2 regions of the Kitasatospora sp. NPDC090308 genome follow, and region 1 is predicted to be linked to the other one. Evidence: riboswitches for the same ligand, from Rfam matches in the RefSeq annotation. Region 1 holds a riboswitch; the other holds the start of a gene.
What was found. Region 1 has a riboswitch for cyclic di-AMP ahead of ACIQVD_RS01880 (NlpC/P60 family protein). Riboswitches for the same ligand answer to the same signal wherever they lie in the genome.
Positions count from the first base shown of each region.

Region 2: another riboswitch for cyclic di-AMP. It lies ahead of ACIQVD_RS03760 (peptidoglycan DD-metalloendopeptidase family protein); the one in region 1 lies ahead of ACIQVD_RS01880 (NlpC/P60 family protein).

Region 1 is NZ_JBIVXY010000001.1:438,532-443,878, reverse strand. It holds gene ACIQVD_RS01885 (C40 family peptidase) at 136-1,176, shown strand; cyclic di-AMP (ydaO/yuaA leader) riboswitch at 1,576-1,729, shown strand; gene ACIQVD_RS01880 (NlpC/P60 family protein) at 1,740-2,837, shown strand; gene ACIQVD_RS01875 (NlpC/P60 family protein) at 3,045-4,106, shown strand; gene ACIQVD_RS01870 (hypothetical protein) at 4,334-5,347, shown strand, end outside.
Region 2 is NZ_JBIVXY010000001.1:864,906-870,252, forward strand. It holds gene tig (trigger factor) at 1-794, opposite strand, end outside; tRNA gene ACIQVD_RS03750 (tRNA-Pro) at 1,036-1,109, opposite strand; tRNA gene ACIQVD_RS03755 (tRNA-Gly) at 1,270-1,343, shown strand; gene ACIQVD_RS03760 (peptidoglycan DD-metalloendopeptidase family protein) at 1,488-2,498, opposite strand; cyclic di-AMP (ydaO/yuaA leader) riboswitch at 2,504-2,655, opposite strand; gene ACIQVD_RS03765 (hypothetical protein) at 3,027-3,221, opposite strand; gene ACIQVD_RS03770 (PP2C family protein-serine/threonine phosphatase) at 3,616-4,818, opposite strand; gene ACIQVD_RS03775 (ribose-5-phosphate isomerase) at 5,070-5,347, opposite strand, start outside.

The DNA.
Region 1 (5,347 bases):
AGGGGGCGGGGGCGGGCATCCGGAAGCCCCCGGGAGTGGACGCGGAGGCAGGGACTTCACTAGGGTCTGGCGTCAAACCTATATTCCGGACCATCACTCGTCGGGGTGAGTCCAGCAGGAAGAAGGAGCTCCCCCTTGGCCTCCCACCGCCGTCCCAAGCAGCCGAGCCGTGCGCGGATCTCCGTGTTCACCGCTGCCGCCGCGACCGCGGTCGCCCTGACGGCCCAGGCCAGCGCGCACGCCGCCCCGGCCCAGCCGAACAAGGACGAGGTGAAGGCGCAGGTCGACAAGCTGCTGGAGGAGCAGGAGCAGTCCGCCGAGAAGTACAACGGCGCCAAGGAGCGGGCCGACCAGCTGCGCAAGCAGGCCGACGACCTGCAGGACCAGGTGGCCCGCGGCCAGGAGCAGTTGACCGAGCTGGCCTCCGGGCTGGCGGCGGTGGCCGGCGACCAGTACCGGCAGGGCGGCGTCGACCCGTCGATGCAGCTGATGCTCTCCTCGAACCCGGACCAGTACCTCACCCAGGCCACCTCCTTCGGGCAGGCGGCCAGCACCCAGGCCGAGACGCTCAAGTCGCTCAAGGACCAGCAGCGCCGCCTGGACCAGCAGAAGCAGGAGGCCTCCCAGGTCCTCCAGGAGCTGGACAGCCAGACCCAGGCGCTCAACGACGCCAAGAACGACGTGAACGCCAAGCTCGCCGAGGCGCAGAAGCTGCTCTCCAAGCTGAACGCCGCGGACCGCGCCTCCATCCTCCGCGGCTCCGGCGGCGGCACCGCCTCGCGCAGCGCCTCCCGGGTCGACCCGTCCACCCTGCCGCCGGCCAGCGGCTACGCGGCGACCGCGGTGGCGGCCGCGCTCGGCAAGCAGGGCTCGGCGTACGTCTGGGGCGCCACCGGGTCGAGCACCTTCGACTGCTCGGGCCTGATGGTGTGGGCGTACAAGCAGGCCGGCGTCTCGCTGCCGCGCACCTCGCAGTCGCAGGGCAGCTACGGCACCAACGTGGGCACCGACTGGCACAACGCGCAGCCCGGCGACCTGGTCATCTACTACGGCGACCGGCACCACGTCGGCATGTACATCGGCAACGGCCTGGTGGTGCACGCGCCGCGCACCGGTGACGTGGTGAAGACGATGAAGGTCGACACCCTGCCGATCTCCACCATCCGCCGGGTCTGACCGGGGCGGGTCGGGTCCGGCCGGGGCTGATCGACGGCCCGGCGAATCGGACAAACGCCTCACCGGGCGACAACTGACGCACTGTGACACGCCCGGGCGGGTCGGGATCCTGCTGTGATCCGTGACACGCCCGGGTGTGGTGTTTTCCGGCCGCAGGGTGAGAATTGCTCCGTGCTGGGTAGTGAACCGATCACGTTCGGTCATAAGTGTCGAGGTATTTGATTCAGAATCAGATTTTTTTCCGACAAGGATTTGAACGGATCACGGATCGGTTACTAGGGTCGTGCTTCGACCACCGCAGTGTCGATCGCCCAAGGGGGGCGGCGGCGGAGGTCGCCGCCGAGTCCGTGACGCAGCGGGCAGACCGTCAACACCGGGTCTGCCGACGGGGATACCCCTGCGGGGGTGCTGTCGAACGGAGCCGGGGAACCACGTTCCCCCGGGGTGAATCGGCGCCGGGCCGACCGCCGCGCGCGGTCGGTGAAGCGCCGTAGGGCATCTCTTCCAGCCCGAACCCGTCAGCTCACCCGGTAGGCGGTGTGAGGAAGAAGGAGTCCGCCTTCGTGGCGTCCCATCGCCGTCCCAAGCCCGTCGGCCGTGCCCGGGTCTCGATTCTCACTGCCACCGCCGCCGCTGCCGTGGCGCTCTCCGCCCAGGGCGGGGCGCACGCCGACCCGGCGCCGACCAAGGACCAGGTCAAGGCCCAGGTCGACGAGCTCAACGAGCAGGCCGAGGTGAAGACGGAGGCGCTCAACGCCTCGGTCGAGAAGCAGCAGGACCTGCAGAAGCAGGTCGGCCAGCTCCAGGACCAGCTCGCCCGGCAGCAGGAGCAGGTGACCTCCGCCCGGGAGTCGCTGGCCGGCATCGCCGCGGAGCAGTACCGCACCGGCACCATGCCGCAGACCATGCAGCTGATGCTCTCCAGCAGCCCGGACACCTTCCTCGGCCAGGCTGGTGCGCTGAACGCGGTCGGCTCCACCCAGGCCGACCTGCTCAAGACCTTCCAGAACGAGCAGGCCAAGCTCGACGCGCAGCGCAAGGAGGCCGAGACCAAGCTCGCCGAACTGGACACCACCACCAAGGCCCTCAAGGCCGACAAGGAGGACGTCCAGGCGAAGCTGGCCAAGGCCCAGGAGCTGCTCAACACGCTGACCCAGCAGGAGCGCGAGCAGCTCGCCGCCGCCGAGGCCAAGGCCGCCGCGGACGCCAAGGCGAAGGCCGACTCCGCGCAGCAGCAGCAACAGCAGCAGCAACAGCAGCGGGCCTCCCGCGACAGCGGCCGGGCGGAGCTGAACGCCCCGGCGTCCTCCAGCTTCTCGGGCAACGCGGTCGGCGCGGCGGCCTCCAAGCTGGGCAGCTGGTACTCCTACGGCGCGGCCGGGCCGAGCACCTTCGACTGCTCCGGGCTGATGCAGTGGGCCTACAAGCAGGCCGGGGTGTCCATCCCGCGCACCTCGCAGGCGCAGGCCGGGGCCGGCACCAGCCTCGGCACCAACATCGCCAACGCCCGTCCGGGCGACCTGATCATCTACTACGGCGACCAGCACCACGTCGGCATGTACGTCGGCAACGGGCAGATCATCCACGCCCCGCACACCGGCGCGCAGGTCCGCTACGAGTCGGCGACCGCGATGCCGATCAACCGGATCGTCCGGATCTGACGCTCCGTCGAGGCCCCGGCCCGGTACCCCGCACGGGGTGCCGGGCCGCTCTCGTTCGGATGCCCGATTAGGGGTCAAATATTCGGTGCTGTCAGGGTTTGGACTGGATCGGTCGGAATCGCTAACCTCTGCCCCCGGGCCCCCGCGAGGACGGCCGTCCGACCGCGGGCGGCGGCGGAGGCCGGCCGCAGAACGGAGCCGTCGCGCGTGTCCGTGCCCCGCCGCACCCCACTGCCCGGCGTCCAGCGCCTCGCCCGCGCCCTGGCGCTCACCGCCGCCGCCACCGGCGCGCTCGGCCTGACCGTGGGCGGGGCCGCCGCGGCCCCGCTCAGCCCCGCCGACCCGCCCAACCGCGGCGAGGTCAAGGCCCGGGTCGACCAGCTCTACGAGGAGGCCGAGCGGGCCTCCGAGCAGTGCAACGCCGCGCTGGAGCAGCAGCGGCGGCTCCAGGCCGAGGCCGGCGCCCTCCAGGACCAGGTCGCCGCCGGGCAGGAGGAGCTCAACCGGATGCGCGGCGACCTGGGCGCCGTCGCCGCCGCCGAGTACCGGTCCCAGGGCATCGACCCCGCCGTCCGGCTGATGCTCGACCAGGACCCGGCCGGCTACCTGACCGGCGCCCGCTCGCTCGAACAGGCCACCGCCCGGCAGGGCGACCGGCTGCGCGAGCTGGCCGAGCGGGCCCGGCGGCTCGACGAGCGGCGGCACGAGGCCGGCGCCAAGCTCGACGAGCTGGAGCAGGCCAGGCAGCGGCTGTCCGCCGCCAAGGACGAGGTCCGCGAGCGGCTGGCCAAGGCCCAGCGGCTGCTGAACGGCCTCGCCCCCGCCGAGCGGGCCCGGCTGACGGCCGACGACGCCCGGGCGGCCCGGCAGCGCGCCACCCGCGGCACCGACCGGATCGACCTCGGCGACCAGCCGCCCTCCTCCGACCGGGCCGCCGCCGCGCTGGCCGCCGCCATCTCCAAGATCGGCTCCCCCTACGTCTACGGATCGACCGGCCCCGGCACCTTCGACTGCTCCGGTCTGATGTACTGGTCGTGGCGGCAGGCCGGAGTGACCCTGCCGCGGACCTCGCAGGGACAGGCCACGGCCGGCCGGCGGGTGAGCCTCGCCGAAGCCCGGCCCGGAGACCTGGTGATCTTCTACAGCGACAGGCACCACGTCGGCATGTACGCCGGCGGGGGCGTCGTCGTGCACGCCCCCTACCCCGGGGCCCGGGTCCGCTACGAGAGCGTCGGCGCGATGCCGGTCAACACGGTGGTGCGGGTCTGAGCCTCGTCGACGAGCCCCTGGTCACCGACCCGGCGACGGCCACCGGGCCGGGCCGGGCCGGTGCTCCGCTGTCCCGGCGGGCCGCCCTGCTGCTGGCCGCCGCCGGGGCCGCCCAGCTCTCGCTCCCGCCGGTCCGGCCCGCCCGGTCGGCCCCCGCCGCGCCGCCCGCGCCGCCGCCCGGGCTGCGGGAGACCGCCGTACGGCTGCTGGAGCAGCGGGCCCGCGCGGTGGCCGGCCGGGACACCGCCGGGCTGCTGGCGGGCTCCGCGGACGGCGCCGAGGAGGCCGACCGGGACCTGCTGACCCGGACCGCCGGGCTGCGCTTCGCCGCGTACGCGCTGAAGCTGACCTCCTTCGCCGAGCCGCCCGCCGACGCGGACCGGGTGCGGGTCGGCGCCGAGCTGGGCTACCGGCTGGCCGGGGTGGACGACTACCCGGTGCTGCTGGAGCGGCAGGTCGAGCTGGTGCGCGAGGCGGCCGGCTGGCGGGTGGCCCGGGAGGTGCCGACCGGCGCGGCCGCGCCCTGGGACCTGGGCACCGTCCGGACCGCGGAGGGCAGGCGCGGCCTGGTGCTCGGCCTCGGCGAGGCGGCGGAACTGGCCGCGCTGGCCGAGCTGGCGGACCGGGCGGTGCCCGCGGTGGAGGCGGTCTGGGGGCCGTTCACGGGCCGGCTGCTACTCGAACTGCCGCTCACCGAGCAGCAGTTCGCCCGCCGGATGGACGTCTCCGCGGACGCCTACCAGGGCATAGCGGCGGTCACCCTGGCGGTCGGCGGCGCCCCCGTGCACGCCCCCGCCGACCGGATCGTGGTCAACCCCGACGCGTACCGGCAGCTCAGCGAACTCGGCCGCCGGGTGGTGGTCACCCACGAGGCCACCCACGTCGCCACCCGGGCCGACACCAGGTCCTGGACGCCGCTGTGGCTCTCCGAGGGCGTCGCCGACTACACCGGCTACCGGGACGCCGGACGCACCGCCCGGCAGATCGCCCCCGAGCTGGCCAAGGACGTCCAGGCCGGGCGGCTGCCCGCCGCGCTGCCCGCCGACGAGGCGTTCACGGCCGGTGCGGTCGGCATCGCCCAGGCCTACGAGCTGGCCTGGCTGGCCTGCGACCTGATCGCCCGCCGGTACGGGCAGGACCGGCTGGTGGCGCTCTACCGCACCGTCGGGGCCTTCGGCGAGGGTGGGCTGGAGCGCGCCATGAAGGCCCAACTCGGGATCGGGGTCGCGGAGTTCACCAAG
Region 2 (5,347 bases), 430 kb from region 1:
TCCTCGAGGGTGTCGAACTCGCTCGCCAGCTGGGCGAACTCGTCGTCCAGGGCCGGGAGTTCCTTCTCCTGGACGGCGGTCACGGTGACGGTGACCTCGGAGTCCTTGCCGACCTGGGTGCCGCCCTTGAGGGTGGTGGTGAAGGTCTTGGACTCACCGGCGGACAGGCCGATCACGGCCTCGTCGATGCCGTCCAGCAGGCGGCCGGAGCCGATCTCGTAGCTCACGCCGGTGGCGGTGCCGTCCTCCGGCACCTCACCGTCGACCTTGGCCTCCAGGTCGATCACCACGATGTCGTTCTCGCCGGCGGCGCGCTCGACGTCCTTGACGGAGGCGAAGCGCTCGCGCAGCTGCTCCAGCGACTTCTCGACGTCCTCGTCGCCGACCTCGATCGGGTCGACCACGACGGCGATCTCGGAGAACTCGGGCAGGGTGACCTCGGGGCGCACGTCGACCTCGGCGGTGAACTTGAGGTCCCCGCCGTCCGCCAGGTTCTCGACACCCTCGATCTCGGTGATGTCGGGCTGGCCCAGAACGTCGATCTGGCCCTCGTCGACGGCCTGCGTGTAGAAGCGCGGAAGCGCGTCGTTGACGGCCTCCTCCAGCACCGCGCCACGACCGAAGCGCTGGTCGATCACCTTGTTCGGGATCTTGCCCTTGCGGAAGCCCGGAACGGTGACCTGCTGGTTGATCTTCTTGTACGCCGCGTCGAGGCTGGGCTTGAGCTCCTCGAAGGGCACCTCGACGGTGAGTCGAACCCGGGTGGGGTTCAGAGTCTCGACGGCGCTCTTCACGGTTGGGTCTCCTAGGGGGCTTGCGGTCAGGGCGATAGGCGGTTGGGGCTGCATTGCTGTCCGTACTACCGCCAGCGATCCATCCTACCGGTACCACGAAAGCGGCTGTGCCCGGCACCGGGGGCCGGGAGCCCGGGGGGCCCGGAACCACGGCGGCGGAACCACGGCGGCGGGGCGCGACGACGACGGGGCCGCAACGACAACAGGGCCCCGCCCGCCGACGAGACCCTGCCGCACGCGGTCGGGGTGACCGGATTCGAACCGACGGCCTTCCGCTCCCAAAGCGGACGCGCTACCAACCTGCGCCACACCCCGTGGTGCCGAGCAGAAGAGTACACGTCGACCCGCCCCCGACCGGGGCGATATCGACGAGCCGGGGACGAGCCGACAACGGGAAGGAGTGTGCAATCCACCGACCCGACCAGGTACGCTGGGCCAGTCCTCACCACCGCACGGTGGCGGAGGGCGCTTCCCTGCGGGTGTAGCTCAATGGTAGAGCCCCAGTCTTCCAAACTGGTCACGCGAGTTCGATTCTCGTCACCCGCTCCACGAGGCCGACGGCCCCGACCGCCCAGCGGTCGGGGCCGTCGCCGTTCCCCCTCCGGCGCACCGGCCCCGCGCTCCCGCCCCGCGGACGGCCCGGAGGCCCCGCGCGGTGGGTCGCGCGGGGCCTCCGGGGGGTGGTGCCGGGGATCAGACGTTGACGCCGTGGGCCGCCAGGTAGGCGACCGGGTCGATGTCGGAGCCGTAGTCCGGGGTGGTGCGGATCTCGAAGTGCAGGTGCGGGCCGGTGACGTTGCCGGTGGCGCCGGACAGGCCGATCTGCTGCCCCGCCGTCACGGACTGGCCGGCCGAGACGGAGATCGAGGAGAGGTGCGCGTACTGGGCGTACTTGCCGTCGGCGAGCTTGATGACGACCTGGTTGCCGTAGGCGCCGCCGTTGCCGGCCGAGACCACGGTGCCGTTGGCGATCGCCTTCAGGCTGGTGCCGGTGGAGACCGGGAAGTCGATGCCGGTGTGGTAGCCGCTGGACCAGCTGGAGCCCGCCACCTTGTAACCGGTGGTGACGCTGCCCGGCGCGGGGGCGACGTAGCCGGAGGAGGAGCTCGCGGCGGAGCCGGCGCTGCTCGAACCGGTGGAGGCGGTGGCGGTCGACGACTTCGCCGAGGACGACTTCTCGGTCTTGGCCTCGACCTTGGCCGGGGCCGGAGCCGGGGTCTCGGCCTTCGCCTTGGCCGGGGCCTCGGTCTTGGCCTGCGCCTTCGGGGCGGCGGCGGTGGCCGCGGCGTCCGAGGAGGTGGTGGCCGAAGTCGCCGGGGCGGCCTGGCCGTTGACGCTCAGCTGCTGGCCGGGGTAGATCAGGTTCGGGTTGCCGCCGATGACCGAGCGGTTGTCCTGGTAGAGCTTCTCCCAGCCGCCGTCCACGTTCTTCGCGGTGGCGATCTTCGAGAGGGTGTCGCCGGCGGCGACCTTGTAGGTCTGCGCGGCGGCGTCACCGGCGGGGTGGCCGGTGGTGTCGGCGACGGGGGTGGCGTCGACCGAGACGTTGGCCCACTGGCGGCCGCCGTCCTGGTGGTCGGCGGTGCCGTGCGCGGAGGCGGCGGAGACCGGGAGGCCGACCGCGGCACCCACCACGCCGGCGGCGATGGCGATGCGGGCGATGGTGGTCAGGCGCGGCTTGCGGTGCTTGCCCTGGACGGACATGAAGCTGTTCCTCTCCGACGCCTACGAGGTGAGCTGTCGGGTTCGGGCGAGAGTTGCCCGGCCGCGTCTCCGCGGCTTCACCCCGAGCCGTCCCGTGCGTTCCGGGCCCGGCGTACTACCTGTGGTTCCCCCGCTCCTGCCGTGGCGTGGTGTCTGGTCGGCACCGAACGGCGGCAGGACTAGGCGTTCCGCTCGATGGCCAGCCCGGCCGATGTCCGGGCTGCGGAGGAAGCAAAACCCACGGCTCGCGGAGCTGGCAAGCGCCGAAGAGCCCCGTTCCCGTGATCGGGAGGGGGCTGACGGTACGCCAGGTCACGCTCCGCCGACGACGGGCTGCGGTGCGCGTACGGGATCATGACGGTGCGCCCACGAACCGCACACAGCGGGCGACGTCGGCCACTGCGTGCACCTGGGCGCTGACCTGGCGTGACGGGTCGGGTGAGCCTGGTCACCCGCGGGCAGCGGTGCGGTCCGGAACGGGGGTGCCCCCGCCCGTCGGAACGTGCTCCCCGAGGCCGGACGGGGTGGTCAGCCCGCGATGCCGGAGATGGCCTTGGAGATCGAGTTGAGGAACTGCTGGATCGGCCCGGCCATGGTCGACTGGCTGAGCATGAATCCGAACAGCGCGGCGATGATGGCGTGTCCGCCCTTCAACTGCTTGTTGCGGATGAAGATGAAGACGATGACGCCGAACAGGACAAGGGCGGAGACGGAGAAGGCCACCGGGACTCACTTCCTCGATTCATGGCGGGGGTTCAGGTCGGAACCGGCGACGGCTCCAGGCGGAAACCGGCCCCTGCCCCCCGTGTCCCCACCACTCCATCCGGACTCAGTGTGGTCGCTCGTGCGGACTGCGTAAAGGACTTGCCCCGTCACCGGGGGCCCCAACCCGGGTGGTGGGACTGATTTTCGCCGACCGCGACGATAGCGGACGGGTCCTGACGGGGCGTCGGCGGGAGGCGGTTCGCGGCAGCTGCCGCGGCAAACCGGCAGGCAGACCGGGTCGGTGCCCACCGGCCGGGTATGCCAGGGGAATTGGCCGAAGATCAACGTCGGGGTTTGACACTCCGTGGGCGCTCCGTGCTCACCGCGCCCGCCGCGTCCGCGCCCGGCGGGGTCAGCGGCGCCAGACCAGCAGCACCGCCCGGTCGTCGTTGACGTGCTTGGCCACGCTGTCGATCAGCCGGACCGCGGCCCCGGGGCGCCCGGCCGCCGGGATGGTGGCGACCAGCCGGTCGGCCTCGCCCATCAGCCGGTCCATGCCCTCGCCCAAGTCCCGGCCGGGGATCTCCACCATGCCGTCGGTGCAGAGCATCAGCACGTCGCCGGGGCCCAAAGTACCGCGCGCGCCCTCGAACTTGGCGCCGTCGTAGACGCCGAGCAGCGGGCCCTCGGCCTCCTTGACCTCCCAGTGGCCGGCCCCGGCCAGCCGGTGCATGCCGGGCAGGTGCCCGGCGGAGAGGAGTTCGTACTCGCCGGTGTCCAGGTCGAGGACCAGGTGGACGGCGGTGGCGAAGCCCTCCTCCCAGTCCTGGCGCAGCAGGTAGCCGTTGGCGGCGGGCAGGAAGTCGTGGGCGGGCAGCGAGCCGAGCAGCCCGCCGAAGGCGCCGGAGAGCAGCAGGGCGCGGCTGCCGGCGTCCATGCCCTTGCCGGAGACGTCGGCGAGGACGACTTCGAGCACCGGGCCGGTGCGGGCGGCGACCATGAAGTCGCCGGAGAAGGACTGGCCGCCGGCCGGGCGGAGCGCGGTGTCGGTGTGCCAGCCGTCGGGCAGCTGCGGGACGCGGCCCTGGACCCGGATCCGTTCGCGCAGGTCGAAGAGCATGGTGGAGCCGCCGCGCCAGGGCACGCCGATCCGGCGGCGGAACTGGGCGACCAGCAGTCCGGCGACGCCGACCGCGCCGACCACCAGGGCGGCGCCCGGGGTGACGCCGTGGGCGTACGCCTCGGGCTGCCGGCTGGCCACCCGCTCGCCGGTGTGCACCAGGGACTCGGTGATCAGCCCGGCGGCCGCGGCGGCGTACAGCAGCACCAGGGTGCCGGGGCGCAGCAGCAGCGCGCCGGCCAGCACCGGCAGGACCAGGGCGGTGGGCGGCGCCCAGTCCGGGACGAGGATGTTGAGCAGCACCAGCAGCGGGACGGCCAGGGCGAGCGCGGCGAACGCCCACCAGTCGGCGCCGTCGCCGCGGAAGTAGTCGACCCCGGTGCGGCGCAGCCTGCGCCGGGCCCGGTACAGCGCCGTGCGCAGCCGGGCCGTCACGGGTTCGCGGGACGGTCCGCCGTCCCGGCCCGTCGCACTGGGACGCGCGCTGCCGGCCATGGGGACCGACCTTATCCACCGCCGGTGCCCGCGTCGACGGGGCGGGTGGCACCGGGTGCAACGCGGGGCGGCGGGCCCGGCGGGTTTCGGCCGCCCGGGACGTGTCCGGGGGCGGGGGTCCTCCGCGGGCGGACCGGCGGAGCGGCCGAACCGGGGCCGGACGTCCGCGAGTTGGGCGCGGTGCGCCCGAGCCGTGCTTGCTGCGGTGCGGGGTGCGGCGGGGGACGCCCGGGCGGGCGTCCCCCGTCGGCTCAGCCCTGCGGGTGGTGGGCCGGGATCGGCGGGAGCTCGCCGGTGGTCTCGTACTCGGACAGCATGTCGATCCGGCGGGTGTGCCGCGCCTCGCCGCTGTACGGGGTGTTGAGGAAGACCTCGACGAACTTGGTGGCCTCGTCCAGGGTGTGCATCCGGCCGCCGACCGAGATGACGTTGGCGTTGTTGTGCTCGCGGCCGAGGGCCGCGGTCTGCTCGCTCCAGGCGAGGGCGGCCCGGACGCCCTTGACCTTGTTGGCGGCGATCGCCTCGCCGT